Regions from separate parts of the Aeromonas enteropelogenes genome, predicted to be linked through region 1. Evidence: predicted binding sites of a transcription regulator. Region 1 holds the regulator's gene; the other holds the start of a gene.
What was found. The regulator LexA, encoded in region 1, represses DNA repair genes until DNA is damaged. The targets are predictions, from matches to a motif close to ANCTGTNTNNNNANACAGNT.
Positions count from the first base shown of each region.

Region 2: the regulator LexA is predicted to act here: its motif matches at 9,956-9,975, upstream of dinB (DNA polymerase IV).

Region 1 is NZ_CP083625.1:1,243,437-1,257,791, reverse strand. Features, by position in the region: gene LA321_RS05930 (VirK/YbjX family protein) at 1-112, shown strand, start outside; gene coaD (pantetheine-phosphate adenylyltransferase) at 161-643, opposite strand; gene LA321_RS05920 (glycosyltransferase family 9 protein) at 876-1,925, shown strand; gene LA321_RS05915 (glycosyltransferase family 2 protein) at 1,985-2,761, opposite strand; gene waaF (lipopolysaccharide heptosyltransferase II) at 3,003-4,037, shown strand; gene waaA (lipid IV(A) 3-deoxy-D-manno-octulosonic acid transferase) at 4,039-5,304, shown strand; gene acuI (acrylyl-CoA reductase (NADPH)) at 5,377-6,357, shown strand; gene LA321_RS20220 (hypothetical protein) at 6,432-6,554, shown strand; gene LA321_RS05895 (DUF2799 domain-containing protein) at 6,692-7,024, shown strand; gene LA321_RS05890 (hypothetical protein) at 7,044-7,211, opposite strand; gene LA321_RS05885 (flagellar basal body-associated FliL family protein) at 7,324-7,755, opposite strand; gene LA321_RS05880 (chorismate--pyruvate lyase family protein) at 7,901-8,437, shown strand; gene ubiA (4-hydroxybenzoate octaprenyltransferase) at 8,434-9,303, shown strand; gene plsB (glycerol-3-phosphate 1-O-acyltransferase PlsB) at 9,377-11,800, opposite strand; gene lexA (transcriptional repressor LexA) at 12,006-12,629, shown strand; gene LA321_RS05860 (hypothetical protein) at 12,991-13,287, shown strand; gene mgtE (magnesium transporter) at 13,348-14,355, opposite strand, start outside.
Region 2 is NZ_CP083625.1:356,210-370,564, reverse strand. Features, by position in the region: gene LA321_RS01640 (NADH:ubiquinone reductase (Na(+)-transporting) subunit B) at 1-99, opposite strand, end outside; gene LA321_RS01635 (Na(+)-translocating NADH-quinone reductase subunit A) at 103-1,446, opposite strand; gene LA321_RS01630 (BolA family protein) at 1,889-2,194, opposite strand; gene LA321_RS01625 (methyltransferase) at 2,399-3,532, shown strand; gene LA321_RS01620 (YajG family lipoprotein) at 3,551-4,135, shown strand; gene LA321_RS01615 (peptidylprolyl isomerase) at 4,138-4,713, shown strand; gene LA321_RS01610 (AmpG family muropeptide MFS transporter) at 4,874-6,253, shown strand; gene LA321_RS01605 (nucleoside-specific channel-forming Tsx family protein) at 6,410-7,252, shown strand; gene LA321_RS01600 (YajQ family cyclic di-GMP-binding protein) at 7,347-7,829, opposite strand; gene LA321_RS01595 (ketopantoate reductase family protein) at 8,030-8,971, shown strand; gene LA321_RS01590 (DJ-1 family glyoxalase III) at 8,994-9,554, shown strand; gene LA321_RS01585 (hypothetical protein) at 9,645-9,851, opposite strand; gene dinB (DNA polymerase IV) at 9,978-11,033, shown strand; gene LA321_RS01575 (methyl-accepting chemotaxis protein) at 11,104-13,245, shown strand; gene LA321_RS01570 (transcriptional regulator GcvA) at 13,520-14,355, shown strand, end outside.

The DNA of each region.
Region 1 (14,355 bases):
CAGGAAGCGCGCCATGTACCGGCGTCGTTACGAGTGGCTCGATCGGTTGCAGGATGCGATCGATCGGCAGTTTGCCGATATACCCCAAGGCCAGGCGAGCAAGGCGCCCTAATGAAACAGGCTACCCTCGGGTAGCCTGTTTGTTGCGAAGAGCCCCTGCTCAGCGGCCCAGTTTGGTGGCGATGGCTTGTGCCACAACGGGGTCGACAAACTGGCGGATGTCGCCGCCGTGCAGCGCCACCTCCTTTACCAGGGTGGAGGAGATGAAGGAGTTCTCTTCCGCTGGCGTGAGGAAGACGCTTTCGAGCTCCGGCATCAGGCGGCGGTTCATGTTGGCCAGCTGGAATTCGTACTCGAAGTCGGAGACGGCGCGCAGGCCGCGGATCAGCACATTGGCCTGATGCTCCCTGGCGAAATCCACCAGCAGGCCGGAGAAGCCCACCACCTTGACGTTGGGCAGGTGACTGGTCACTTGCTGAACCAGTTGGACCCGTTCTGCCAGATCGAACAGCGGACGTTTGCTCGGGCTGTTGGCGACGCCGACCACGACTTCGTCAAACAGCTTGGCGGCGCGGCCGATCAGGTCGGCGTGGCCATTGGTCACGGGGTCGAAGGTCCCCGGATAAATTACCCTGGTAGTCATGTTTGCAGTCCTGCAACCTGGAAATTTGGTCGCATTATAGGGTCTGTTGAGGGCTTGCCGCGAGAGCGGTAGCGTCAGTTTGCCGCAGGAAGCGGCGCAAGATGCACAATTTGGTCGCTTAAATCGGGGCACTCTGGCGTCTTCACTTGAGAATAGCCCTGCATCAGGCAAGAATACCCGCATCGCGCATCAAGCCTCCTTGCATTGGTGACAGGGAGCAAAGGGATTTTTTATGAAACGTATTCTGGTCGTTCGCAATGACAAGATTGGTGACTTCATGCTGGCCTGGCCGAGTTTCGCCATGCTCAAGGAGTCCATGGAATGTCATGTGACTGCCCTGGTTCCCGCCTACACGGCGCCGCTGGCCCGGCTCTGCCCCTGGATTGACGAGGTGCTCATCGATCCGGGTGTTCGTGCCGACAAGGAGCAACAGCGCGCGCTGCTGGCGCGCATCAAGGCGGCCGCGTTTGATGCGTCCATCTGCCTCTTCTCCAACTCCCGCAACGCCATGCTGGTGTGGAAGGCGCACATCCCTTATCGCCTGGCGCCAGCCACCAAGCTGGCCCAGGTGCTCTACAACCAGCGCCTGATCCAGCGCCGCTCCCGCTCTCTCAAGCCCGAGTCTGAGTACAACCTGGAGCTGATCCGCCGCTTCCTGGCCGATCATCAGGTGGCGGTGGTAGAGCCCCATACCCCCTTCCTGCAGTTTGATGCACCGGCACTGCGACAGGTGCGCGAACAGCTGGCCACCAGACTGAAGCTGGATGCCAGCCGCCCCTGGCTGATGGTGCATGCTGGCAGCGGTGGTTCGGCCAACAACCTCTCCATCGAGCAGTATGCCCGCATCATCATCAAGCTGAACCAGGCCTGCCCCGAGCTGCAGTGCGTCCTGACCGCAGGCCCCGGCGAGGAGAAGATGGCCGAGCAACTGGCGGCCGAGCTGCTGGCCCACGGCGGCAACGGCTGGATCTACCGCTCCAGCGACGGGCTGCCTATGTTTTGTCAGGTGCTGGCCAACGCAGCCCTGTTTATCGCTGGCAGCACGGGCCCACTGCACATCGCCGGGGCGCTGGACGTGCCGACCATCGGCTTCTTCCCGATGCGCCGCTCCGCTACACCGCTGCGCTGGAAGCCGCTCAACAGTGAAGGGCGTCATCTCGCCTTCAGCCCGCCTGAGGACAGCGATCATCCGGAGGACATGAGCCAGCTCGATCCCAAGGCCATGGTGCCCGAAATGGCTCGCTGGGCCGCCCCCTTCTGGCGCGGCAACGACCCGCAGTAATGCAAACAGGGCCCCTCGGGGCCCTGTTTCGTATCCGGTGGCGAGTGCCGGAATGCCTGTTACTCCGGCTGTCCGGGTTGCTGGCGCACCCAGAGGTCGGCGTATTTGACGAAGGTGGAGTGGGCGGAGAGGATGGCCAGCAGCAGCCCCTGCTTGCCATCGAGGAAGCCCGCCTTGAGCAGATACATCTTGATGAAGCAGCCCAGCGCATGCACCAGCCCCTGGCTGAGGGAGCCCTTCTTGCCGCGGGCGGTGCGCTGATCGGCCCAGGCCCGGGCGTAACCGGCGGATTTGACCAGATAGTGCTCCAGATCCCGATAGGTGAAGTGGAGCAGGTCGCCATGGAGGTTGACGATCTTCATGTTGGCGCGTACTTCCACCTTCTCGTGCACCAGTGCCTCGTTGTAGCCGGTGAGGGCCTTGGGATAGAGGCGCAGCACCCGATCCGGATACCAGCCGCTGTGGCGGATGAAGCGGCCAAACACCCAGGAGAGGCGCGGGATCGAGTAGATGGTGTCGCTGGCCGGGTTGGCCATGACGGCGGCGATGGCCTCTTTCAGCTCGGGGGTGAGTCGCTCGTCCGCATCCAGCCAGAGCACCCATTCGGATTGCACGTGCGACTGGGCCAACCGGCGCTGCTTGCCAAATCCCGGCCACACCTTGTTGACGAAGAAGCGGGCGCCGAATTCGGCGGCGATGGCCGGAGTGTCGTCCTGGCTGCCGGAATCCATGATGACGATCTCGTCCACCAGCCCGTCGAGGGAGGCGAGACACTTGCGCAGGTTGTCGGCTTCATTCTTGACGATCAGAACGGCGGCCAGAGTCGGTTTTTTCACTGATGAGGGCTCACGGTTGCTGCCCGGCTGGCGGGCCATGCTCAAATTGGCGCCCATTCTAGCCTAAAACGACGGGCAGGGCATGGTCGGGGCATCCGGCCCGAGGTGGTGCTGAGTGGCGCTCGTTTTGAGCCGTTCAACGGGGCCACCGGGATCTTCTGTTATTTCTCCGACCATTCTTGGGGCATAATCTCGGCCAGTGATGATCAACAGCCGGGCCAGCCCCGAGAGAAGACGCGTGATGAAAATATTGGTGATCGGCCCCTCCTGGGTCGGCGACATGGTGATGTCCCAGAGCCTCTACAAGGCGATCAAGGCCAACCACCCGGAGTGCGAGCTCCACGTGATGGCGCCCGCCTGGTGTTGCGCCCTGCTGGAGCGGATGCCCGAGGTGGACAAGGCGATCACCATGCCGCTCGGTCACGGCGACTTCAAGTTGCTGGCCCGCCGCCGCCTCGGCAAACAGCTGGCGGCCGAAAAGTACGATCAGGCCATCGTCCAGCCCAACTCCATGAAGTCTGCCCTGATCCCTTGGTTTGCCGGCATCCCGGTGCGAACCGGCTGGAAGGGGGAGCAGCGCTTCGGCCTGCTCAACGATCTGCGCAGCAACAAGTCCGCCTTCCCGCTGATGGTGGAGGGCTATCTGGCGCTCGCTTATCCCAAGGCGCAGATGAAGAGCCGGGCCGATATTCCGGCCATTCCCCATCCTGCGCTTCACGTCGATCTGGTCAATCAGGACAAGGCGCTGGCGCGGCTCGGGCTGGATCGGCGTCGCCCCGTGCTGGTACTCTGCCCCGGCGCCGAGTTCGGCCCGGCCAAGCGCTGGCCGGAAGGGCACTATGCCGTGGTGGCCCAGCAACACCTGGACGAGGGCTGGCAGGTGTGGATCTTCGGTTCGAACAAGGACGTGGCGGTGGCCAATACCATCCGGGATCGGGTCAATATGCTGACTCGCCCCAACTGCCACGTGCTGGCGGGCAAGACCAGCCTGCACGAGGCGATCGACCTGATGGCGCTGGCTGGCCGGGTCATCTCCAATGACTCCGGTCTGATGCACATCGCCGCCGCCCTCAACCGGCCGCTGGTGGGTGTCTATGGCTCCACCTCGCCGCTCTATACCCCGCCGCTGGCGGATCGGGTCGAGATCGTTCACACCGACATCGAATGCCGCCCCTGCTTCAAGCGCACCTGCAAGTTCGGCCACCTCAAATGCCTGATCGATTTGCCGCCGGAGCAGGTGATCGAGGCGTGCAACAAACTGGAGCAGAGCGAGTAAGATGCCCTATCGCCTGCTCTACAACCTGCTGATCCATCTGGGATTACCCCTGGCACTGCTGGCGCTCTACAAGCCGAAGAAGGGCAAGCCCGGCTTTGGCAAGCGCTGGGCCGAGCATCTGGGTCGGCTGCCCGCCACCGGCCAGGAGGCGCCGCTCTGGATCCATGCGGTGAGCGTCGGGGAGACGTTGGCCATCACGCCGCTCATTCGCGCCCTGAAAGCGGAGCGGCCCGATCTGCCGATCCTGCTCACCACCACCACTCGTACCGGCGCCGAACAGGCAGCCAAGCTCGGCGATCTGGTGGTACACCGCTATGCGCCCCTCGATTACCCCTGGGCGGTAGCGGCCTTTCTCGACACCTTCAAGCCGCGCGCGCTCTGGGTGATGGAGACCGAGCTGTGGCCGAACTGGCTGGCGGCCTGCGAGAAACGCCATTTGCCGGTGACCATCATCAACGCCCGCCTCTCGGAGCGTTCCTGCCAGCGTTATGCCCGCTTCCACGGCGCCTTCGATGCCCTCAGCCGCCCGTTGACCCGTCTGCTCTGCCAGCATCAGGATGACGCCGACCGCTTCGCCCGACTTGGCATCGAACGCGATCGACTGGTGGTGACCGGTTCCATCAAGTTCGATATCCAGTTTGGTGACGAGGTTCAGGCTAGGGGCCGCGCCCTGCGCCAGCAGCTGGGAGCGGAACGGTCGGTCTGGATCGCCGCCAGCACTCATCAGGGGGAGGACGAGCAGGTGCTGGCCGCCTTCGACCAGGTGCTGACCAGTCACCCCGATGCCTTGCTTATCCTGGTTCCGCGCCATCCTGAGCGCTTCGATCGGGTGGCCGAGTTGTGCGCCTCTTATGGTTGTGTGCGCCGCACCAGCGACGCCCCCGTCACCGCGACCGACAAGATTTATCTGGGCGATACCATGGGCGAGCTGCCGCTGATGCTGGCGGCGGCCGATCTGGCTTTCGTTGGCGGCAGTCTGGTGAAGGTGGGGGGCCACAACCTGCTGGAGCCGGCGGCGCTCGGCAAACCCTGCCTGACCGGCCCCGTCTACTTCAACTTCAGCGACATCACCCGCCAGCTGGTGGCACAGGGGGGCGCCGCCGTGGTGGCCGATGCGGCCGAGTTGGGGGAGAGGGTGAGCGCGCTGCTGGCCGACGAGAGCCGGCGTCGCGAGATGGGAGAGCAGGCCCGCGCCGTGGTGCTGCGCAATCAGGGGGCCTTGGCCCGCACCCTTTCCCGCTGTCTGGCTGATCTTGAAAGCCAGTAGGACGATTTACGGAGCGCCGTGGCAGATATGCGCTGCTGTGCTGATTTGATGCTTCATCTCGAGGAGAGACTCATGTTCAAGGCCCTGTTACTGGAAAACCAAGACGGCAAGACGGTTCCGACCCTCACCCGGCTGGCCGAGAGCCAGTTGCCGGAAGGCGAAGTACGGGTAGCGGTGAGCTACAGCTCCATCAACTACAAGGACGGGCTGGCCATCACTGGCAAGGGCAAGATTGTCCGCCAGTGGCCGCTGGTGCCGGGCATCGACTTCGCCGGTACCGTGCTCGAATCGGCCGACAGCCGCTATCAGCCCGGTGATCAGGTGGTGCTGACCGGCTGGGGCGTGGGTGAAGGACACTGGGGCGGCATGGCCGAGCAGGCGCGAGTCAAGGCGGACTGGCTGGTGCCGCTGCCGGCCGGACTGGATGCCCGTCAGGCCATGTGCATCGGTACCGCCGGTCTCACCGCCATGCTCTGCGTGCTGGCGCTGGAGGAGGCGGGGCTCACCCCACAGAGCGGCGAGATCCTGGTGACCGGCGCCGCCGGCGGGGTGGGGTCCACTGCGGTCGCGCTGCTGGCGGCAAAAGGCTACAAGGTAGCGGCTCTGACCGGTCGAGCCGAGGAGCAGGGTGAGATGCTTACTGCCCTGGGGGCCAGCCGCATCGTGCCGCGCAGCGAACTGCTGGAGCCTGCCAAGCCGCTGGAGAAGCAGCTGTGGGCCGGGGCAGTCGATACCGTCGGCAGCCAGGTGCTGGCCAAGCTGCTGGCCCAGATGAACTATGGCGGCGCCGTGGCGGCCTGCGGCCTGGCGGGGGGCTTCGATCTGCCCACCACCGTCATGCCCTTCATCCTGCGCAACGTGCGTCTGCAGGGGGTGGATTCCGTGATGTGCCCACTGGCGCGCCGTCAACAGGCGTGGCAGCGCCTGGCTCAGGATCTGCCCGCCAGCTTCTTCGAGCAGGCGGTGACCGAGATAGGGCTGGAGCAGGTGGTCGAGGCCGCCGAGGCCATCACGCAAGGCCAGGTCGCGGGTCGCACCCTGGTCAAGCTTTGATCTTTCCCTGACTGGCGAGCCCCATTTTTCTGGATAGACTTTGAGTGCGGGTGCACTATCCAAGGAGCATGAGCATGGGTGGACACAAGCCGGATTACGACCTCGATGATGAATGGGAGCCGGAATCCTGGGAAGATGAACTGGAGCAATGGGAAGACGAAAGCTGGCAGGACGACGACGCTTTCGATGACCAGTGAACCACGACATGACACGAACAGGCGGGCATTGAGCCCGCCTGATTTTTTTGTGCGGCTCACAGGAATGGGGGCGAAGGCTTGGTGAGGGGCAAGGCTCTGGCTAGAATGAACTGCTCAAACGACACTCAAGGATGATTATGCGACTCACCGTCATACTGGTTGCTGCCCTGCTGGGGGGCTGTGTCTCCAACGATGATCCCTGCGAGAAGGTGTGGAGCGAGGTGGGGGAGGCTGACGGCAAGCTGGGCTTCACCACCGAGCGGATCGAGTTCCATCGTGCCCAGTGTGGCGACAAGGTGGATGGCGAGCTGTGGCAGCAGGGGCATCAGAAAGGGTTGGCCTGGTATTGCCGCCCGGAGCATCTCTATCTGGCCGGGCGCTCCGGGGAGGAGTACCGTGGCGTCTGCCCCAACGACATGCAGGCGCGCAGGCTGTTCGAACAGGGGCGCCAGGGCTGGACCGATCAATAGGGCCTCGTCGGGTTTGGCCCTACTCCTCTTTTTTCAACCGCAGCGGCTGGCACAGATAACTCTTGTCGTTGGCGCTGCGGGCACACTTGCCGCAGACGAATTTGGGTTTGCGCACGATTTTGCGCAGCGCCTTGAGATCCGCGGGGATCTCGTGGCGACGCCACTCACACAGGGTCTTGCTGCCCATAACGACTACCTCTACGACTCGACGAGCGTATTGTAATCAATTTTCATTTCGAATAAACAGGCGCCGGGCGCTTATTGGCCTGAATGCCAATAAGCGTCTGATCCGTGGGAGATTACTGATAGAGGAACTTGGTGAAGATCAGCTCGCGGACGGCTTTCTTGCCGGTCTCCTTGAGCAACAACTCGTTGACCTTGGTCTCGCACTCTTTGCGCAGTTCCTCGCGGCTGACCAGAGACTTGATCTGATCGGCGCTCTTGCTGCCCATCAGGCGAATGATGGCGTCGCGGATCAGGGGGTCATGCTGCTCCAGCAGCTTGAGATCGGCATCGTTTTCGGCCATCAACTCCACCGTGACCCTGACGTAGCCGAGGGTTTTGCCGTTGCTCAGGTAGTTGGTGATGATATCCGGATCGAGCGCATGGTAGGCAAATCCGGGTTTGGCGGCTCCCTCGGCCCCTTCGGCAGCGGGTTCCTCATCGGCAGCCCGTACCTGCAGGGCGCCCACGCTCAGCAACAACACCAGCAAAATTTTGAAGATCTTCATATAGATGGCTCATCGGCGGAAGATACACCATTTTTGATGCTGCCAAAGGGGGCGTCAAGCACGGATGTTCTTACATTTCGCTATTGATTTACGGATAATAAACCGGATTTTAACCTGAACACGGAAATCTCTGGATGGTGAAGCTGTGAAGTCCGAGTTGACTGTTCCCCTCACGCCGTTAACCGGGTGGTTGGCCCCCGATAGTTGCGAATTGCCGGCCAGCCTGCGTCCCTGGCTGCTGGAGCCCGGCTCCATGACCCGGCGTCTGCGCCAACACAATCGGCACTTCTCGGTCGAATGGCTGGGCAATCGCCCCGTCTCGCTGACCACCGATGAGCAGTGGCTGGTGGATGCCGTATCCCCTGCCGGGATCTGCCGGGAGGTGATCCTCCACGGCGATCTGGGCCCGGCCGTGCTGGGCTGGACCCTGCTGGCCGACGCGGCGCTGCAGGGTAGTGGTCTGGCCGAACTGGGGGAGCAACCCCTGGGGGAGCGGGTGTTTGGCAATGAGCCGGTGCGACGTGATCATCTGCAGCTGGCCCGTTTTGCCATTGCCGACAATCCACGTTGCCCCGCCGCCATCGTCTGGGGACGTCGTTCCCGTCTGTTTCTGGGGCAGTGGCCATTGCTGGTTCACGAGCTGTTTCTGCCCTATCTCGTCTGTGACAAGGAGCTGGAGTGAATCTGTTAACCAAGGAGCGGGGTCTGGCATATCTGCAGTTGGCCCGCATCGACAAGCCCATCGGCACCCTGTTGCTGCTGTGGCCGACCCTGTGGGCACTCTGGCTGGCGGCCGACGGCCTGCCAAACCTCTGGGTGCTGACGGTGTTTGTGGTCGGCGTGTTTCTGATGCGCTCGGCCGGCTGCGTCATCAACGACTATGCGGATCGCAACTTCGATGGTCACGTCAAACGCACCTCGGGACGCCCCCTGCCGACCGGCAAGGTGGATCCTCGCGAGGCACTGGCGCTCTTCTTCGTACTCGCGCTCATCTCGTTTGGTCTGGTGCTGACCCTCAACTCCCTCACCATCGCCATGTCGTTCGTCGGCCTGCTGCTGGCGGTGAGCTATCCCTTCATGAAGCGGTTCATTCCGATCCCCCAGTTGGTGCTCGGCATGGCTTTCTCCTGGTCGATCCCCATGGCCTATGCGGCGCAGGCCAATGCACTGCCAGCCGTGGCCTGGCTGGTGTTTATCGCCAACCTGCTGTGGACCGTGGCCTACGATACCCAGTACGCCATGGTGGACAGGGACGATGACCTCAAGCTGGGGCTCAAGTCGAGCGCCATCCTGTTTGGCCGTCACGACAAGCGGATCATCGGCGTGCTGCAGCTGGCCACCCTGTTGATCCTGCTGCTGGTCGGCCAGCTGATGGCGCTGGGCAGCAGTTACTACTGGGGATTGCTGGGGGCCGCCGTGCTGTTCGTCTATCAGCAGCGGCTCATTCGCGAACGGCAGCGGGAGGCCTGCTTCCAAGCGTTCCTCAACAACAACTATGTGGGGGCTCTGGTGTTCGCCGGGCTGGTGCTAGATTACCTGCTGGGGTGACCATTCCCTGAACAAAAAGAAGCCGAGCAAAAAGAAGGCCGCATCATGCGGCCTTCTTCATTTGTGGTGCGGATCAGCGCTGGTTGCCGGCCCGGATGGTGCGGCGGATCTTGGTGCTCAGCAGCGGCACTATGTTGTCCGCCAGCGCCTGGAAGCGTCCCAGATCCGGTTTGCTCTCGGCGGAGAGGTAGCCCTCCTTGCGCAGGGTGTGGATCAGGGTGCTGAACAGCTTCTGGTCGAAGAACTCGGGGGCGTTGATGCCGTGCAGGGTGCCGAGGCGCTCCGCCATCATCAGGCCGTCTGCCTCCAGCTGCTCTGCCTCTATGTAGGGTTGGGCCAGCACCCGGGTCAGCACGATGGCGTAGCGCTGCAGGGTCTCCTGGATACTTTCGGCCAGCAGCAACAGGCGCATCTGGTTGCCCGGGTTGACCCAGTAGCCACCGTCACGTGCCTCGATCAGCTGCTGGCGCTGCAACTCGGCCAGCAGGGCATCGATAAGCTCCGGCAGCTCCTCCTCTTCGTAACGCAGGAACAGCTCGGTCTTGAGCAGCGGATAGATATCGACGCAGCGGGCGATGATCTCGCCGCGGCTGATCCCCTCGCAGCGGTCGATCAGCGCCGCTACCAGGGAGGGCATGGCAAACAGGTGGAGGATGTTGTTGCGGTAGTAGGTCAGCAGGATCGCCTGGTAGCGATCCAGGCTGATGATCTGGCCCAGCTTGTCCTCGCTCACCTCGAACTTGTTGAGTTCCAGCGCCTGATCCAGCAGGGTGCCGGCATCCTCGTCCGGGATGGTGCTCTGGGCACTGTAGGGCACCGCCTTGAGCAGATCCAGATAGGTGTTGAGTTGGGCCTGCAACTCGTCACGGGTCAGGGCATGGCGCTCGGCGGCCAGCAGCGCCAGGGCGCTCAGGGTCAGGCCATTGACAGCGGCGGCGCCGTTGATACGGGTCATCAGCAGATCGGCCAGGGTATTGACCGTGCTGGCCATCCACTCCGGGCGCTCCTCTTCCCCGATATGATCCTTCCAGTCCGGAATATGCTCGCTCAGGTAGCTGTTGAGGGTCAGCGGCTCGCCAAAGTTGACGAAGCCGCGGCCGTAGTTGCGCAGCTTGCGCAGGATGCCGAGTACCTGCAGGAAGCTCTCCTTCTCCTTGCGGCTGCCCTTGAGCTCGTTGTGGTAGGTGTTCACCTCCATCACGTGCTCGTAGCCGAGGTAGACGGGTACCAGGGTGACCGGGCGGTCAAGCCCGCGCATCATGGCTTGCAGGGTCATAGCCAGCATGCCGGTCTTGGGCGGCAGCAGGCGGCCGGTGCGCGAACGGCCCCCCTCGGTGAAGAACTCCACCGAGTAGCCCTTGGCGAACAGCAGGTTCAGGTACTCGCGAAATACCGTGCTGTAGAGCGGATTGCCCTTGAAGGTGCGGCGGATGAAGAAGGCACCGCCGTGGCGGAAGATGGGGCCCGCCGGCCAGAAGTTGAGGTTGATGCCCGCCGCGATATGGGGCGGCACCATCCCCTGGTGATAGATGACATAGGAGAGCAGCAGGTAGTCCATGTGGCTGCGATGGCAGGGCACATAGACGATCTCGTGCCCTTCCTGGGCCAGCTGGCGCACCTTTTCGGCGCCGTTGACCGAGAGGCCACGATAGAGCTTGTTCCACAGCCAGCCGAGGAAGCTCTCGCCGAGGCGGATCAGCCGGTAGGAGAAGTCAGAGGCGATCTCGTCCATGTAGCCGTGGGCGCGTTTCTGCGCCTTCTCCAGGCTGATGTTCTCCCGCTCTGCCTCTTCGGCGATGGCCTGCTGGATCACGCTCGAATCCAGCAGTTGTTTGAACAGCAGGTTGCGGTTGGGCAGTTTCGGTCCGGTGGCCGCCAGCTGCTGGCGGCTGAAGTGGGTACGAGCGACCCGCGCCAGCTTGTGGGCGATGGCCTCGTCGGTACCGTGTTTGTCCGCCATGTAGCGCAGGGAGAGGGGCGGGGAGAAGCGCACCAGGTTTTCGCGACCCTTGAGGATCACGATGAGTGCCTTCTTGAGCCGGTTCGGCGCCAGACTGCTGATGATGTTGAGCCCGGAGGCCTCTTCTCCCTCCCGGCCCGGGGCACGGCCCCAGAACAGGGTGACGGGCACTACCTGGATATCCAGCGCCGGATCCTGCTTGTGCAGATCCAGCAGCTGGTGGAACTCCTGCAGGAAGGGAAGCGGCTTGCTGCGCTTGCCGAAGAGGGGAGGCGGACGATCCAGACAGACATAGCGCGGCAGCAGCTGGCCGTTCAGTTCCAGCGGCGTAAAGGGGCCCGGCAGACCGAGATCCTCGCAGCACTGCTGCAGGGTCATCAGGTCGGTGATCGAGCTGGTTTTCAGGGCGTAGACGATGGGTCTGGCCGGATCCAGCTTGAGTTCTGTGATGGGATTTTCCGGCAGGCTTTTGTGATTGACCAAGCCGCTGACCGGCCATTGCAAGATGGCTCTGGAAATCTTCTGTCCTGGGGACATGTGCGTCTGCTCTCCAAAAAAATGCGGCGTGAGCATAGCAAATCACCGGCCCCTTGTCGCCGAGAGGTACGATGAGTTCAGTCGTGCGGGATCAAAACAGGGTGAAATTGCCGGTTGGTCGCGACAAATGTCAGCTGCGCCTTGCCTTGGCCACTGCACTGTATATACTGCCAGTGTGCTGTATAAAAAGACAGGTGCCAATTCTATGAAACCCCTTACCCCCCGCCAGGCCGAAGTGCTGGAGCTGATCAAGGTGAACATGAACGAGACCGGCATGCCGCCGACTCGCGCCGAGATTGCCCAGAAGCTTGGTTTCAAGTCGGCCAATGCGGCCGAAGAACATCTGAAGGCCCTGGCCAAAAAAGGGGTCATCGAGATCATGCCGGGCACGTCCCGCGGCATCCGTCTGCTGCTCGAAGAGGAAGAGGCGCTGGAAGAGAGCGGCCTGCCGCTGATCGGCAAGGTGGCTGCCGGTGAACCCATCCTGGCCCAGGAGCATATCGAGAGCCACTATCAGGTGGATCCCGCCCTGTTCCACCCGCGCGCCGACTTCCTGCTGCGGGTGCAAGGGATGAGCATGAAGAACATCGGCATCCTGGATGGCGACCTGCTGGCGGTGCACAAGACCCAGGAGGTGCGCAACGGCCAGGTGGTGGTGGCGCGGCTTGACGAGGATGTCACCGTCAAACGCTTCCAGCGCAAGGGCAGTCAGGTGTGGCTGCTGCCGGAGAACGAAGAGCTCTCCCCCATCGAAGTGGATCTCGCCAGCCAGCATCTCACCATCGAGGGGCTGGCGGTCGGAGTGATCCGCAACGCCGACTGGATGTAATCTCCTTTCTCGCCACACGGCCTCCTTCGGGAGGCCGTGTTGTTTCTGCGCCTCTTTCCTGCCAATTCAAGCAGATCCTGAACCTCGCCGTTTTTGTCCCCCGCGCCAGCCCGCAAACCGCCCGTTTCGGATATATGCTCAGATCAGGGCCAGACCGTCAGGGTCTGGCTGCTCCGCCCCACGGGGCGAGCGCCGCACAATGACAACCGCAAGCAGACCTTCACGGGATAGAAGGGGAGTGTCGCAGGGCCGGCCGGCACATAGGCCAGGGTCATCCTGATCTCACTCGAAGCAAGGCAGGACGTTGCCAGGGGATGAGTCGACGTACCTGAGTGACCTGTCAGTCAAGGAGGAGTGGCATATGGCATCGAACACGCCATGGGATTCGAAGCGCTGCGTACCGGCGCCTGAATCCTCCATCACCCGTTTTATCAAGGGAAACCGGATGACCTGGTTTTACGGACTCTGGCTTCATCACAAGGGGCCGCACTGGGCGCTCTGGCTCGGCTGCCCGAAGGAGAAAGTGGTGCGCCTGGTGCTGTTGTTCAAGCGGGGTCATGGTGCCCAGGCTGTCGACAGCGTCCGGCTGGCCCCGGTGGTGCCCATCGGTCGTGCCCTCGGCAAGGGGTGGCAGCAGGGGCGCAACGCCAGACCCTGAGCTGCGCCTGTCGCAGAAGTCGAGCATGACAAAGAAGGGAGCCGCCGGCTCCCTTCTTGTTTACAGCAGGAACAGGGTGGCCAGCCCCAGAAAGATGAAGAAGCCGCCGGTGTCGGTGATGGCGGTGATCATCACGCTGGCCCCCACCGCCGGATCGCGACCCAGCCGGCTCATGGTCATGGGGATGATGACCCCCATCAGCGCCGCCACCAGCAGGTTGAGCACCATGGCGAGGGTCATCACGGCGCCCAGCGCCGCATCCTGATAGAGCAGGAAGGTGACGACCCCCATGATGCCACCCCACACCAGACCGTTGATGAAGGCCACCCCCAGCTCCCGCAACAGCAGGAAGGAGAGGTTGCCCGCCTGAATGTGCTGCAGCGCCAGCGCCCGCACTATCATGGTGATGGTCTGGTTGCCTGTGTTGCCGCCGATCCCGGCGACGATGGGCATCAGGGCCGCCAGCGCCACCAGTTGCGAGATGGTGTGCTCGAACAGGCCGATCACTCGCGACGCCACGAAGGCGGTGCAGAGGTTGAGGGCGAGCCAGGCCCAGCGGGTCTTCACCGCCTTGGCGACTGGTGCGAACACATCCTCCTCCTCGCTGATCCCCCCCATGCGGCGCAGATCGGTGTCGCTCTCCTCATAGACCACATCCACGATCTCCTCGACGGTGAGGCGGCCCATCAGCTTGCCCTTGGCATCCACCACGGCGGCGGAAAGCAGATCATCCCGCTCGAAGGTACGGGCCGCTGCCTCGTCGTTGTCTTCGGGATCAAAGGTGATGGGATCCTGCTCCATCACCTCGCTCACCAGGGTGGCGGGTTTGTGCAGCAGCACAGTGGTGAGGGCCAGTTCGCCGAGCAGGTGGTTGCGCCGATCGATGACAAACAGCTTGTCGGTGTTGGCGGGGATCTTGCCCCGCAGCCGCAAGAAACGTTGCACGGTGGCGAGGCTCACGTCGGGGCGCACCGTGATGAGCTCGAAGTCCATCATGGCGCCGACCGTGTGCTTACCGTAGCGGATCACTTCGCGCACCCGATCCCGATCGGCGGGGGCCATGGAGGT
Region 2 (14,355 bases), 890 kb from region 1:
CAGGGTATACGCCGCTTCGAACAGGGCGTAGTACTTGGCGTACTTCCCACCCGGCTCGAAGTGGTGTTCCATATTTTCAAGAAGTTGCTTGAAACTCATCGCTTAACCTTCCAGTTCAATCTTGGTCAGGCACTCACGCAAGATAGGGCCGTACTCGGTCTTGCCGGGGCAGACAAAAGTACAGAGGGCCAAATCTTCCTCATCCAGCTCCAGGCAGCCCAGTGCTTGTGCACCATCGGTATCGCCAGAGATCATGTCCCGCAGCAGCAGGGTCGGCAGGATGTCGAGTGGCATCACCCGCTCATAGTTGCCGATAGGCACCATGGAACGATCACTACCGTTGGTGGTGGTGGTGAAGTTGATCAGCTTGCCCTTCATCAGATGAGAAAGGGTGGTGCGGGTAATGGAGAACTTGTTGGCGCTGGGGTTGATCCAGCCCAGGAACTCTTTCTCGCGACCTTCACCCAGTGCGCAGACCTGATTGTGGTAACGACCCAGATAGTCGTGAACCCCGTCGGCCTTGGCACCGCTCAGCAGAGAACCGGAGATGATGCGGTTTTCGTCGGCACGCAGCTCGTTGTTGGTAATCTGGCTGATGCAGGCACCCAGACGGGTACGCAGCAGACGCGGCTTGAGCACGTTCGGACCTGCCAGGGCGATCACCTTGTCGGTGAAGATCTGGCCGGTGGTGAACAGCTTGCCGTAGGCGATCACGTCCTGGTAGTTGATGTGCCACTGCACCTTGGTGCTGCTGACCGGATCCAGGAAGTGGATATGGGTGCCAGGCAGACCGGCAGGATGAGGACCGACGAAGATCTCTTCCTTGACCTGGGCCAGGGGAGAGTGAGGCAGGCTGGCTTCGCCCTTGCAGACGTAGACGTTGCCATCGGTCAGGCGAGTCAGCACGGCCAGACCGTCGAGGAACGCCTGGGACTGTTCCTTGATGATCAGCTCGGGATTGGCTGCCAGCGGGTTGGTGTCCATCGCGGTCACAAAGATGGCGCGCGGGGCGGAGCCAACGGCGGGAACCTTGCTGAACGGACGGGTACGCAGCGCAGTCCACTGACCGGAGGCGAGCAGGATCTCCTGCACCTTGCTGCGTTCGAGCTTGGCCAGCTCGGCGGAGGCAAAGTGCTCGAAGGTTACCTGTTCGTCCGAGCCGTCGAGGTCGATGACCACGGACTGAAGAACACGTTTGGCACCACGGTTAATCTCTGAAACCACACCGGTGGCAGGAGCTGTGAATTTAACGCCGGGATTCTTCTTGTCTTCGAAGAGATCCTGACCTTTGATGACGCGATCACCTACTTTGACGAACATAGTAGGTCGCATCCCCACGAACTCCTCGCCCAGTGTAGCAACACGGGTGATGGCGGGGCCATCGTAGATTACTTGCTCTGGCGCACCCAGCACGGGGATGTCCAGTCCTCTTTTGATTGTAATCATACTTACTTGCACTACCGTTACGGGAAGAGAGGTTGGTTAGCGCCGAGAAATACATCACGACGGGTGGTCGAGTGACGATATTGCCGTTGCAACCAGTAAACAGCGCTGGCGATCATCCAATATGCGGGGTCACTCAAAAGCGCTTGAGTTTACCACTTATGACTCATTTTCTGCCATGACAAATGGGTAAAATCCCTGTGCCATCACAAAATTAACCTCTCCTGAATAAGGGGGTGAACCCCTCGTAAACCGTGGTTTTAAAGGTTTTTTTATTTAAATACCCCAATAGGGGTAATCTTATTGTTGAGAATATTGATTAGAAAAGATAATCCGGCAGTTTTGTTTGCGAATTGTTCTCATATGGGGCTTTTTATCGCCCCATTTCCAATGACTTGCAGGCGGGATGGCAGAGGGATGCAGGAACTCTCCTGTTCTGGCCGCGTCAGGGTTTGCCGACGCAGCTCGGGGTGCGCGGTGCCTGGCCCTTTTGCTGCCATTCGCTCTCTGTGTAGGTATGCAGTGCCAGGGCATGTACCGGGCCGGCCAGCTCGGGGGCCAGCACTTCATTGATCAGGCGATGACGGGCCAGGAGACGCAGACCTTCAAATTGCGGGCTGACGATGACCACCTTGAAGTGGCTCTCGGAGCCGGGCTCAACACGATGCATATGGCTCTCGTTGATCACCTCCAGCAGGCTGGGAGTGAGGGCTGCGGTCAGTTTTGCTTCAATGTGTTGTTGCATGGTCATCAGGATGCTTCCAGAAAGTGAACGTGGGGCCATTCTATCGGCAGTTGCCTGGCGGAATAAGTCCCCTTATGGAGAGAAATATGGCCCGGGAACGCTGTCATGGCGGCTCGAACTGGTGAAATTCCTCTACCCCGCTAGAATAGCGCCACTTTGCGTCGCCCCTGGCGCCTGTTACCCGAATCAAGCCGAGGTTGGACTCATCCTATGGAAACCCTTCTTGTCACTCCCCATTGCCATCTGGCCCTCTATCGCTACCCGCGCCTGAGCCAGGAAACCCTGCAAGCCTGGGATGCGGCCGACGAATATCTGATCAACACCCTGGCTGAGTCCCCCCTGGAGCAGGCAGGCCCGGTGATCATCATGAATGACGGATTCGGCGCCCTGGCGGCATTTTTGCACGATTACGCTCCCGTCAGCGTCACCGATTCCTATATCAGCGAGCGGGCCACGCTGGCCAATCTGATCGAAAACGGGCTGGATACCGACGGCATCCGGCTGCAGGATGCGCTGGCGCCCCTGCCCGAAGCGCCGGCACTGGTGGTGATCAAGGTTTCCAAATACCAGGCGCTGCTGGAGCAGCAACTGTTGGCCCTGCGTCAGGTGGTGACGCCCGCCACCCGCATCATCGCCGCCGGCAAGGCCAAGGACATTCACACCTCCACCCTCAAGCTGTTCGAGAAATACCTGGGGGCAACCCGGACGTCGCTCGCCTGGAAGAAGGCGCGCCTTATCCACTGCGAACCGCAAGAAGAACGTCCGGCGCTGGCCAATCCGTTCCCCACCGTCTGGCCGCTGGAGGGTACCGACATGCTCATCCACAACCACGCCAACGTCTTTTCGCGCACCAGTCTGGATATTGGCGCCCGCTTTATGCTGGACAATCTACCGATACATAGCGCGCGCAAGGTGATCGATCTGGGCTGTGGCAACGGTGTGCTGGGACTCTCGCTGCTGGCACGGGACAGCGAGGTGGAGGTGACCTTCGTCGACGAGTCCTACATGGCGGTGGCGTCGGCACGGCTCAACGTCGAACACAACCTGGCGGAGGCGCTGCCGCGGGCCAGCTTCATGGTCAACAACTGTCTGGATGGCGTCGAGACAGGGGCGGCGGATCGGATCCTCTGCAACCCGCCCTTCCATCAGCAGCAGGCGATCACCGATCATATCGCCTGGCAGATGTTCTGCGATGCCCACCGGGTGTTGCCCAAAGGGGGGGAACTCTGGATAGTAGGCAACCGTCATCTGGATTATCACAATAAACTCAAGCGCTTGTTTGCCAACGCACAAGTCGTTGCGTCAAACAGCAAATTCGTTATTTTGAAAGCCATCAAACGCTAACGTCAAAGGAAGTTCATGATGAAAAAGTCACTCTTGCTGCTGGCCGCCTTGATGCTCGGCGGGTGCGCAACCCATTGGCCCGAGACGGCGCTGCTCAATCCGCAGATCGTGCCGGCCAACCAGCAATACTACTCGGGCAACCGGATCACCATGGAAGGGGTAGACAAGCGTGAGGCTGCCTATGTCTTCTCCATCAAGAAGAAAGAGAAGGCCACCGTGCTGGTCAACAGCGAGCGTCCGCTCAATCTGCTGGTCGCAGAGAAGCTGGCCGAGGGGCTGCGCAGCCAGGGGCTCGAAGTGGGCAACAGCGGCACCACCAACCTGACCCTGGTTATCTCGACTGCGGCGGTCAATGTGGAAGAGAAGACCTTCACTTATGTCACCAAATCCCGGGTCAGCCTGCAGGTGATCGCCGATTTTCAGGGCAACCGTCTGACCAAACAGTTCAACATGTCCTCCAGCAAAGAGGGACCGGGCGAGCCGAGCATGGCGGATCTGGAATCCACTCTGAACCTGCAACTGGGCAACGTATTGCAGCAGATCATGGCGGATGAGGCCCTGCGTGGCTATCTGAAGGGTCAACCGAGCGGCGCAGGAGTCTGATCATGAAAAAACTCTGGTTGCTGGCCATGCTGGTCACTCCGCTGGCATTTGCCGGCCCGCAGGTGAGAATGGAGACCAACCACGGCAATATCGTGGTGGAGCTGGCGCCCAAGCAGGCGCCCCAGACGGTGAAGAACTTTCTGCGCTATGTGGCGGACGGCAGTTACGATGGCAGCCTGTTTCACCGGGTGATCCAGAACTTCGTGGTTCAGGGGGGGGGCTATAACCAGCAGTTCCAGCAGCTGCCGACCTATGAGCCCGTGGTCAACGAATCACGTGGCGGCCTGCCCAACAAGCGCGGTTCCATCGCCATGGCCCGCACCCAGGCGGTCGACAGCGCGACCCGCCAGTTCTACTTCAACCTGGTGGACAACAACAACCTCAACGCCAATGCCGGTGCCGGCTACACCGTGTTTGGCCAGGTGGTACAGGGAATGGAGGTGCTGGACAAGCTGGCACAGGTGCAGACTGGCTACAGCTCTATCCTGCGTGCCAACGACGTGCCGACCAGCCCCATCATCCTGAAGAAAGTGGTGTTGCTGGCCGAGAGCGGAGCCGACAAGAAGGCGGGCAAGTAACCCTTATCTACCCTTGATGGCCCTGCGATAATCCTTGTTGCAGGATGCAAGGCTCACCCCTTCCGGGGTGGGCTTTTTGTTTGTCTGGCGTTTGGGCCTGCCTTGGCTATCCGGACCTAACCTGCCAAAATGGCCCACTTTTCCAAGATCCGTCAGGTAGTTGAACATGATCCGCAAACCGAGCTGGCGAGACTCGCTCGCCGTCTATCTCGAAGCCAGAGTGCTGATCCTCTTTGCCATGGGCTTTTCATCGGGTCTGCCCTTGCTGCTGGTCTTTGGCACCCTGTCGTTCTGGTTGCGCGAGGCGGATGTCAGCCTGACCGACATCGGTTATATGAGCTGGGTCGCCCTGGCTTATGGCTTCAAGTGGCTGTGGTCCCCCCTGGTGGATCGCATGCCGTTGCCGCTGCTCTCCAGGCTGCTTGGGCGTCGCCGCAGCTGGATGCTCTTCTCCCAGTTGCTGATCGCGGGAGCCCTGGTTGGCATGGCGCTCTGTGATCCCAAGACCGGATTGGCACAGCTGGCGCTGTTTGCCCTGTTGGTGGCCTTTGCCTCGGCGACCCAGGATATCGTCATCGATGCCTATCGCATCGAATCTGCGCCGGAGCGGTTGCAGGCGGCCATGGCGGCTTCTTACATGACGGGGTACCGGTTGGCGATGATCATGGCGGGGGCGGGAGCGCTGGCCCTGGCGGCCTGGTTTGGCAGCAACAGTGGCTATGACTATCGCGGCTGGCAGATCACTTATTTCCTGATGGCGGGCATGATGTCTCTTGGCATCATCACCACCCTCTTCTGCCATGAACCTCAGATCGACCAGGCTACCCAGGATCAGCAGCAAGCCGATCGCAAGGCCTGCCTGCTGGCAAAGGGGTGGCCATTGCCGCTGGCGAGTGCGGGGGCCTGGGCCTATGAGGCCATCTGGTGCCCCTTTGCCGATTTCTTCCACCGTTACGGTCGCTCGGCGCTGCTGATCCTGGCGCTCATTGCCTGCTATCGGGTGGCGGATGTGGTGATGGGGGTGATGTCCAACAGCTTCTATGTGGATATGCAGTTCAGTAAGACCGAAGTTGCCACCATTACCAAGGTATTTGGCGTCATCATGACGTTGGTGGGGGCGGCGCTCGGGGGCGTGCTGGTGATGCGATTCGGTACCCTGCGCATTTTGTTCCTGGGGGCGCTGCTGACTGCCAGCACCAACCTGCTGTTTGCCCTGCTTAACCAGGTGGGCCACAACCTGGAGCTGCTGACCCTGATCATCTCGCTGGACAACCTCAGCGCCGGGATCGCTACCGCCGCCTTTGTGACCTATCTCTCCAGCCTTACTAATGTCGCCTTTTCGGCGACGCAATATGCGTTGTTCAGCTCTGTGATGTTGCTGCTGCCCAAGCTGATGGCGGGGTTTTCCGGCCAGATAGTGGAGCAGGTCGGCTACAGTGTCTTCTTCGTGGGAACCGGTTTATTGGGGCTGCCTGTGCTGCTGTTGATTGTGCTGGTAGCGAGAAAAGGGGAGTCGTTGTTCTCAATACCGAACAAATAGCAAGCGTTTGCGTTAAAGCGGGGGTGATTAGATTCACACTTCCAAAGAAAGTTCCCCAGAAGTTGTTTCTCCCCCTATTTTATTTGATTAGAATCCCATTCGCTCCTTGTGGGCAGGCTACGGAAAACCTCAACTAACACACAAGAGACCAATAAAATGGCCAAATTTACCAAGACTCTGATCGCTGCCGGCCTGCTGGCCGCTGCTGCCACTCCGGCGTTCGCTGCTGACTACAGCGGTGACATCCACAAGAACGATTACAAGTGGATGCAGTTCAACGTAATGCACACCATCGATCAGCGCCCGTTCACTGCCGCTGATGACGATTACAACGATACCTATCTGGAAATGGAGTTCGGCGGTCGTTCCGGTATTTTTGACCTGTATGGCTATGTCGATATCTTCGATATTTTCGACACCAAACACAGCGACAAGCACGGCGGCCAGAACCTGTTCATGAAGTTTGCTCCGCGCATGTCTCTGGATGCCCTGACTGGCATGGATCTCTCCTTCGGCCCGGTACAAGAGCTGTATATCGCCAACCTGAACAACATGGCTGATGGCCAGATGGAAAACCAGATCGGTCTGGGTGCAGACGTCATGGTTCCCTGGTTCGGCAAGGTTGGTATGAACCTGTACGCTCGCTACTCCAACGAGAACGAATTCTTCAGAGAAGAAGAGAACAGCTGGAACGGTTATCAGTTCTCCATGAACTGGTTCAAGCCTTTCTACACCTTCAGCAACGGCAGCTTCGTCTCCTATCAGGGCTACCTGGATTACGCCTTCGATCTGGATACCCATAACCGCGCCGATCGTACCAGCGACAACCTGGCTACCTTCCACGGTATCTACTGGCACTCCGATCGTTATGCCGTTGGTTATGGCCTGAAATACTTCATGGATGCCTACGGCACCAAAGATGGCTCCACCTCTTACAACGGTTCTCCCTGGAAGAGCTCTGGCTTCAGCCACTACTTCTCTGTTACCTACAAGTTCTAATCGAACTTGGGGTACAAAAAACCGGAGCCTTGGCTCCGGTTTTTTTATTTCTGCCCGATTGGATGGGCGCGAAGAGAGAAAGCGCCCGGGCCAATCAGTCGCGGAAATTCTGGAACTGCATCGGTTGGCCCAGTTCGGCGCCACGCACCATGGCCATCACTTCCTGCAGATCGTCACGCTTCTTGCCGGTGACGCGCACTTCGTCGCCCTGAATGGCGGCTTGAACCTTGATCTTGGAATCCTTGATCAGCTTGACCAGCTTCTTGGCCACTTCCTTATCGATACCCTGCTTGAACTTGACGTTCAGGTGGAAGCGCTTGCCGGAATGCACCGAATCACCCACTTCCATGGAGCTGGTTTCGATATTGCGTTTGAGCAGGGCATTGCGCAGTATTTCAACCATCTGCTTGAGCTGGAAATCGGCATCCGCTTCCAGTTTCACCTCTTCCTTGTTCAACTCGAAGCTGGCCTCTACCCCACGAAAATCGAAACGGGTGGCCAGTTCACGATTGGCGTTGTCGACGGCGTTCAACACCTCGTTCATTTTGACTTCAGAGACAATATCGAATGACGGCATAACCGGGCTCCTCATGTTGCGTTATCGGGGGGCAAATCTACCAGAAAACGGGCAAATTTGCTGATTTTGATGGGACCGCTCTGCTAGAATCCCCTGCGCACAGGAGTGGTCGGACCCGTTAGTGTCCGCCAGCGACATCTTCACTTATCCCAGGTAACAGGTTGAGAGGATTGCAGCCCTTACCTCGATTGAGTCACATCATGCCAAGCGGATTACTGAATTCTCGACAGCCTTCGACACCTCAATGGACCCTGCTGGGCTGTGGCGCCCTCGGCGGCGTTTTTGCATCCTTGCTCACCCAAAGTGGTCAGCCGACCCGCGTCTTGCTGCGGGATCACCATCAATCAACCCTGCACCCGGGCATTGACTTCACCTCTCTGGAGGGTCACACCCAGCTGCTCGCCATCGAGCGCGGATTTGTCGGCAAACCGGGACAGATCCAGCGCCTGTTGGTGATGACCAAAGCCAATCAGGTGATTACGGCACTGACACCGTTGATCGGCAAGCTGGCGGCCGGCGTGCCCATCGTGCTGCTGCACAATGGCATGGGCATTGCCGAGCAGGTCGTCGCCCTGTTTCCCCACAATCCGGTGATCGCCGGAGTTACCAGCCATGGCGCCATGAAGAGCGGCCACTTCGTGTTTCGCCACACCGGCAAGGGCGAGACCTGGCTTGGCCCGGTCAACGAGGCCGCCAGAGCCCATGCCGCGCTGGCCGATGAGCTGGCGCTGGCCCTCGGCCAGGCGGGCTGGGACGAGCAGATCCGGACCCGTCAGTGGCAGAAGCTGGCCATCAACTGTGCCATCAATCCCCTGACCGCGCTGCACAAGTTGAAAAACGGCGAACTGGCGGGGCCTCGTTTTGCCGATACTTTGCAGCAGGTTTGTGTCGAGGTAGCCGATGTGATGTGCGCCGAGGGCATGCAGACCACGGCCGAAGAGCTGCTGCGCCGGGTGATGACAGTGGTGGAGTTGACCGCCGATAATTACTCTTCCATGCATCAGGACATGGAACAGAAGCGGGAGACCGAGATCGACGCTATCACGGGGTTCCTGCTGGCCAGCGCGGCAAAGCATGGCATTGCCGTGCCGGTCAATCAGGGGCTCTATCAGGCGATTAAAGAGAAGAGCCAGGTGGCGTGAGCCTAAAGGCAAGGAGGCGAGGATGAGCGTACTGGTGTTGGTGGCCCCGGGGTCGGAAGAGATTGAAACCGTGGCCATCGTCGATACTCTGGTGCGGGCCGGTATAGAAGTGGTGCTCGCCTCCTGCTGTCCGGCTGGTGAGCGCCAGATCAGGGCCTCTCGCGGAGTGCAACTGGTGGCGGATTGCCATCTCGACGAGCTGGCCAGCCGCGACTTCGAGGCGATTGTAGTGCCCGGTGGCCTGCCCGGCAGCGAGGTGATCCGCGATACGCCGCTGGCCATCGAGCTGCTGAAAGCGCAGGCCGCTCTCGGCCGTTGGCGAGCCGCCATCTGCGCGGCTCCCGTGGTGGTGCTGCAGCATCACGGCTTGCTGGGGGAGGCCAGGGTCACCTGTCATCCCGGCTTCCAGTCGCACTTATCGGCTGCACAGTTGGCAACGGACAGGGTGGTCAGGGATGAAGCTCACCGTCTCATTACCAGCCAGGGGCCGGGCAGTGCCATCGAATTTGCCCTCGAGTTGGTGCGGGTGCTGCACGATGATGCCCTGGCCGAGCGCGTTGCGGCCCCCATGGTATTGCCATAAGGCAGGACATGATGCCTTTCTGCAAAACGGGCTCCCGCCATCACGGCGGGAGCCCGTTTTTTTATCTGAGTGCAATAGGAATAGCTTGGGTCAATAGTCGTAGCGACCGCACTGTTTCTTGTTGAATTCACCCTGCCAGCGCGCCAGTTCCTCCCGTGTGCCCAAGGTATCCCCCTTCTCGATGGCCTGTTTGAGATGCGCCATCCTGTCATAAAGCCAGCGGCACTCCGCCGTGGGGTTGTTCTTGGCGCTCACGGCCAGCGGCAGCAGGCAGAGTCCCAGCCATAGATATTTCATCCCGAACGTTCCTTGTTGTGCATGAAAGGTCTCTTTGGAGTCTATCATCTTGTGCCGATGACGGGGATAGTGCGCTGTTTCACCCTGGGGTAAGATAGCCGCATGTCTGGTTATTTATACAGTGGTATGCGCAAGATCATCCATATCGACATGGACTGCTTTTATGCGGCGGTGGAGATGCGGGACAACCCGGCGCTGCGTGACGTGCCGTTGGCGGTCGGCGGTGCATCCGATCGCCGTGGCGTCATCTCCACCTGCAACTATGTGGCCCGCCGTTTCGGCGTGCGTTCCGCCATGCCGACGGCGCTGGCGAAAAAGCTCTGTCCCCCCCTGGTGCTGCTGCCGGGGCGCATGGCGCTCTACAAGGATATTTCCCGCCAGTTGAGGGCCATCTTTCTGCGCTATACCGATCAGGTTGAACCCTTGTCGCTGGACGAGGCCTACCTCGATGTGACTCACAGTGCCTGCTGTGGTGGCAGTGCGACCCTGATGGCCCGGGAGATCCGCCATGCCATCGCCACCGAACTGGGGTTGACCGCCTCGGCAGGGGTGGCCCCCAACAAATTCCTGGCCAAGCTTGCCTCGGAGCAGCGCAAGCCCGACGGCCTGTTTGTCATCCGCCCCGATGAGGTGACCGAGTTTGTCCGCCAGCTGCCCCTTGGCAAACTGCCCGGGGTGGGGCGCAAGACGGCGGAGCGGCTCGAAGCGCAGGGGCTCTACAGCTGTGAAGATGCCAGAGCCTTGAGCGTGGAGGATCTGTGCGAGCGGTTTGGCAAATTGGGCGAGATGCTGGCGGGCCGGATCTGGGGGCGGGATGATCAGCCGGTTCAGGCGCAACGCATACGCAAGACCATAGGGGTGGAGACTACGCTGGCGAGCGATCTGTGTGACGAGCAAGGCTGCCTTGCAGTACTGGACTCCTTGCTCCCCGAACTGGAGCGACGTTTTGAGGCCGTCTGCCCGGCAGATCAGTTGATGGGGCAGGGGATCAAGCTCAAGTTCTCCGATTTTCACCAGACGACTGTCTACCGCAGCCAGGGGGGTTACCAGCGCGGACTCTTTGCCGTCTTGCTGAAGGAGGGATTGCAACGGGCTCAAGGGCGGCCGGTGCGTTTGCTGGGGCTGGTGGTTGGCCTGCCGAAAGAGGGGGAAGTGAACCAACTGTCGCTGGATTTGCTCTGAAAAAGTTAAGTTTTTGTTTATAAAGTCGATACTCTATTTATCTCGGTATGACGTGAAGTAGGAACTTGGCATGCGCGCTCTCTCTGTCCAGGGTCGGATCACCCTGATCTCCGGTTGTTGTCTGTTGGTTACGGCCGCCGTCCTGGTTATCTCCTCGCTCTACAATGCCAACAAAATGCAGGATCAGGTGCTGCAGGCCACCATGCAGGAGGCCCAGCTGTCGGCCGAGCACTGGATGACGGCGATAGGGGGTGAACAGGCAGCCAAGGTGACCAGTTACCTCGACGAAGCCTACTTCCGGGCCACCTTGCTGGCCGAAGATCTCCTGTTCCAGCGCAGGAATGCGGCCGAGAACTTTACCCATTCGGAAGCTCTGCGCGGAGCTCTTAATCAGCAGCTGAGGGATGCCGTGGCCTCCTCTGCCAATCTGCTCGGTGCCTATGCGGTGTTCGAGCCGGATCAGCTGGATGGGGAGGATAGCAACTATCAGGGCTCCAGCGCTCTGGGGGCCAATGACAAGGGACGCTTTGCCAGCTATTGGGCCAATGATCACGGAAAGATAGTCTCCGAGGTCATGGATGAGGAGGTGCTGGCCGACGAGAGTCCCACCGAGACCGGAGGGGTGGAAAATGAGTGGTATCGCTGCAGCATCCGCACCCGGGCGCTCTGTCTGCTCGAACCCTATCTGGATGAGGTGGGGGACCAACAGATCCTGATGACCTCGGTCACCTATCCCTTGCAGGAAGAGGGGGCCTTGCTCGGCATGGTGGGAGTCGATGTCCCCCTGACCAGTTTGCAACAGCTGGTGAGCAGCATGGATCAGCAACTCTACAGCGGAAAGGGCAAGATCTTGCTGGTCAGCCACGAGGGGCGGGTCGCCGGGGCCAACGAGTTTGACGTGACCATGGGGCAGACGCTGGGTCAGCAATATTCCGCACTGGCCGCCGATTTGAAAGGGTGGCTCGATCAGGGGCAAGTGCTGAGCCGCTGGAGTGATGACGGTGCCTTGTTGCAGACCTTCGTGCCAGTCACCATGCGCGGTACTCCGCAACAGTGGGGTATTTATATCGAACTCCCCAGGAACGTGGTGCTGGCGTCGGCCAAGCGGCTGCATGGCAACCTGGCCGAGGAGGGCAGACGCAGTGTAGCCACCCAGGTGGTGATTGGCGTGCTTATCTCCCTCATCGCCCTGTCCGGTATCTGGCTGATGGCACGCCAGATAGTGGCTCCCATCCGTGCCGTGGTGGCTCGCCTCAAGGACATTGCCAGCGGTGAGGGGGATCTGACCCAGCGCATCGAGATCCAGCGCGAGGATGAGATCGGCGAGCTGGCCAAGTGGTTCAACAGCTTCCTCAACAAATTGCAATCCACCATCAGCCAGGTCATCGCTACCGTGGAAGGGACGCGAACCAGCGCGGAGCGGGCCGCCCAGGTGGCCGAGCGTACCAGCAACGGCATGCAGGCCCAGTATCAGGAAATTGATCTGGTGGCCACGGCATTCGAAGAGCTCAGTGCGACGGCGCTGCAGGTGTCCGGCAATGCCAGCGCCGCGGTGACGGCGGCCAACGAGACAGACACGGCGGCCCAGGAGGGCAAATATGTGGTGGCCGATACCCAGACCGCCATGGGGCGGTTGATGACGACCATCAATGAGGCCCAGCCTGTGGTGGAGCGGCTCTCGGCCAACAGCGAGAACATCAATGACATCCTCATCGTCATCCAGGGGATCGCGGAGCAGACCAATCTGTTGGCCCTGAACGCCGCCATCGAGGCGGCCAGGGCAGGTGAACAGGGGCGGGGTTTTGCCGTGGTGGCCGATGAGGTTCGCAATCTGGCGGGCCGCACCCAGAACGCCATCGTCGAGATCCAGACCCTGATCAGCGAGCTGCAATCGGGCACGGGGGCCGTGGTCAATGCGATCCGCGAGGGCCATGGTCAGGCGGATCAGACGCTCGCCAAGGTCGACCTGTCGGTACGGGTGCTGGAGCAGATCATCCAGTCCGTTTCCACCATCCATCAGATGAATGAACAGATCGCCAGGGCAGCCCAGGAGCAGACCCGGGTCGCGGAGGAGATCAATCGCAATGTCAGCAATATTCGCGATGTGAGCCACACCATTCGGGGTGAGGCGGCCACTTCCGCCGAAAACGGTCGCGAGCTGTCGGCACTGGCGGACAAGCAGCAGCAACTGGTGGGGCAGTTCAAGGTATAGAAAAAAGGCGCCATCCAATAAGAGGCGCCAAACACATTCAGATGACAGACTGGGTTAAATCGCGTCGATTTAGCCCCTCTTCCCGCAGAGGAAGAAACACAACACCACAATCACAGTCGGAAGGCTCACGGAAAACACATTAAACCAATATGTCGCAGAAAATGTGAGCCATATGACAACTGATTGCAGGGCGAATTATGTTTATTCACTGGTCGACCCGCAACCGACAAATTATAATGCGCCCCATTAGAAAAACTCATCGTCGGCTGGTGTCATGTCTCGTCGTTTACCCCCGCTCAATGCCCTCAAGGCGTTTGAAGCAGCGGCCCGTCACTTAAGCTTTACCCGCGCAGCAGAAGAGTTGTTTGTGACTCAGGCTGCCATCAGTCACCAGATCAAGGCGCTGGAGGAGTATCTTGGCATCAAGCTGTTCCGCCGCAAGAATCGCTCCTTGTTGCTGACCGAGGAGGGGCAGGGCTATTTTCTCGATATCAAGGATATCTTTGCCTCCATTTCGGAAGCGACCGACAAGCTGCTGGCGCGCAGTGCCAAAGGGGCGCTCACCGTCAGCCTGCAGCCGAGCTTTGCCATCCAGTGGCTGGTGCCCAGGCTGGTCAAATTCAGCGAGCGTCACCCCGATATCGACGTGCGGATCAAGGCCGTCGACATGGACGAGGGATCGCTCACCGATGACGTGGACGTGGCCATCTACTATGGCCGTGGCAACTGGCCCGGATTGCGTTGTGACAAACTGCATACCGAATACCTGATCCCCGTCTGCTCTCCCTTGCTGCTGACCGGCCCCAAACCGCTGCGCACGCCGGACGATTTGACCCGGCATACCCTGTTGCACGACACCTCGCGACGGGACTGGAAGGCCTGGTTCCGCCAGCTCGACATCGATGCCCCCAACGTCAATCAGGGGCCCATCTTCAGCCACTCCACCATGGTGATCCAGGCGGCCATTCATGGACAGGGGGTGGCCCTTGGCCACAGCGTGCTGGCCCAGCCCGAGATCGAGGCTGGCCGCCTCATCTGCCCGTTCGAGCAGGTGCTGGTGAGCAAGAATGCCTTCTACCTGGTGTGCCAGGAGCAACAGTCCGATCAGGG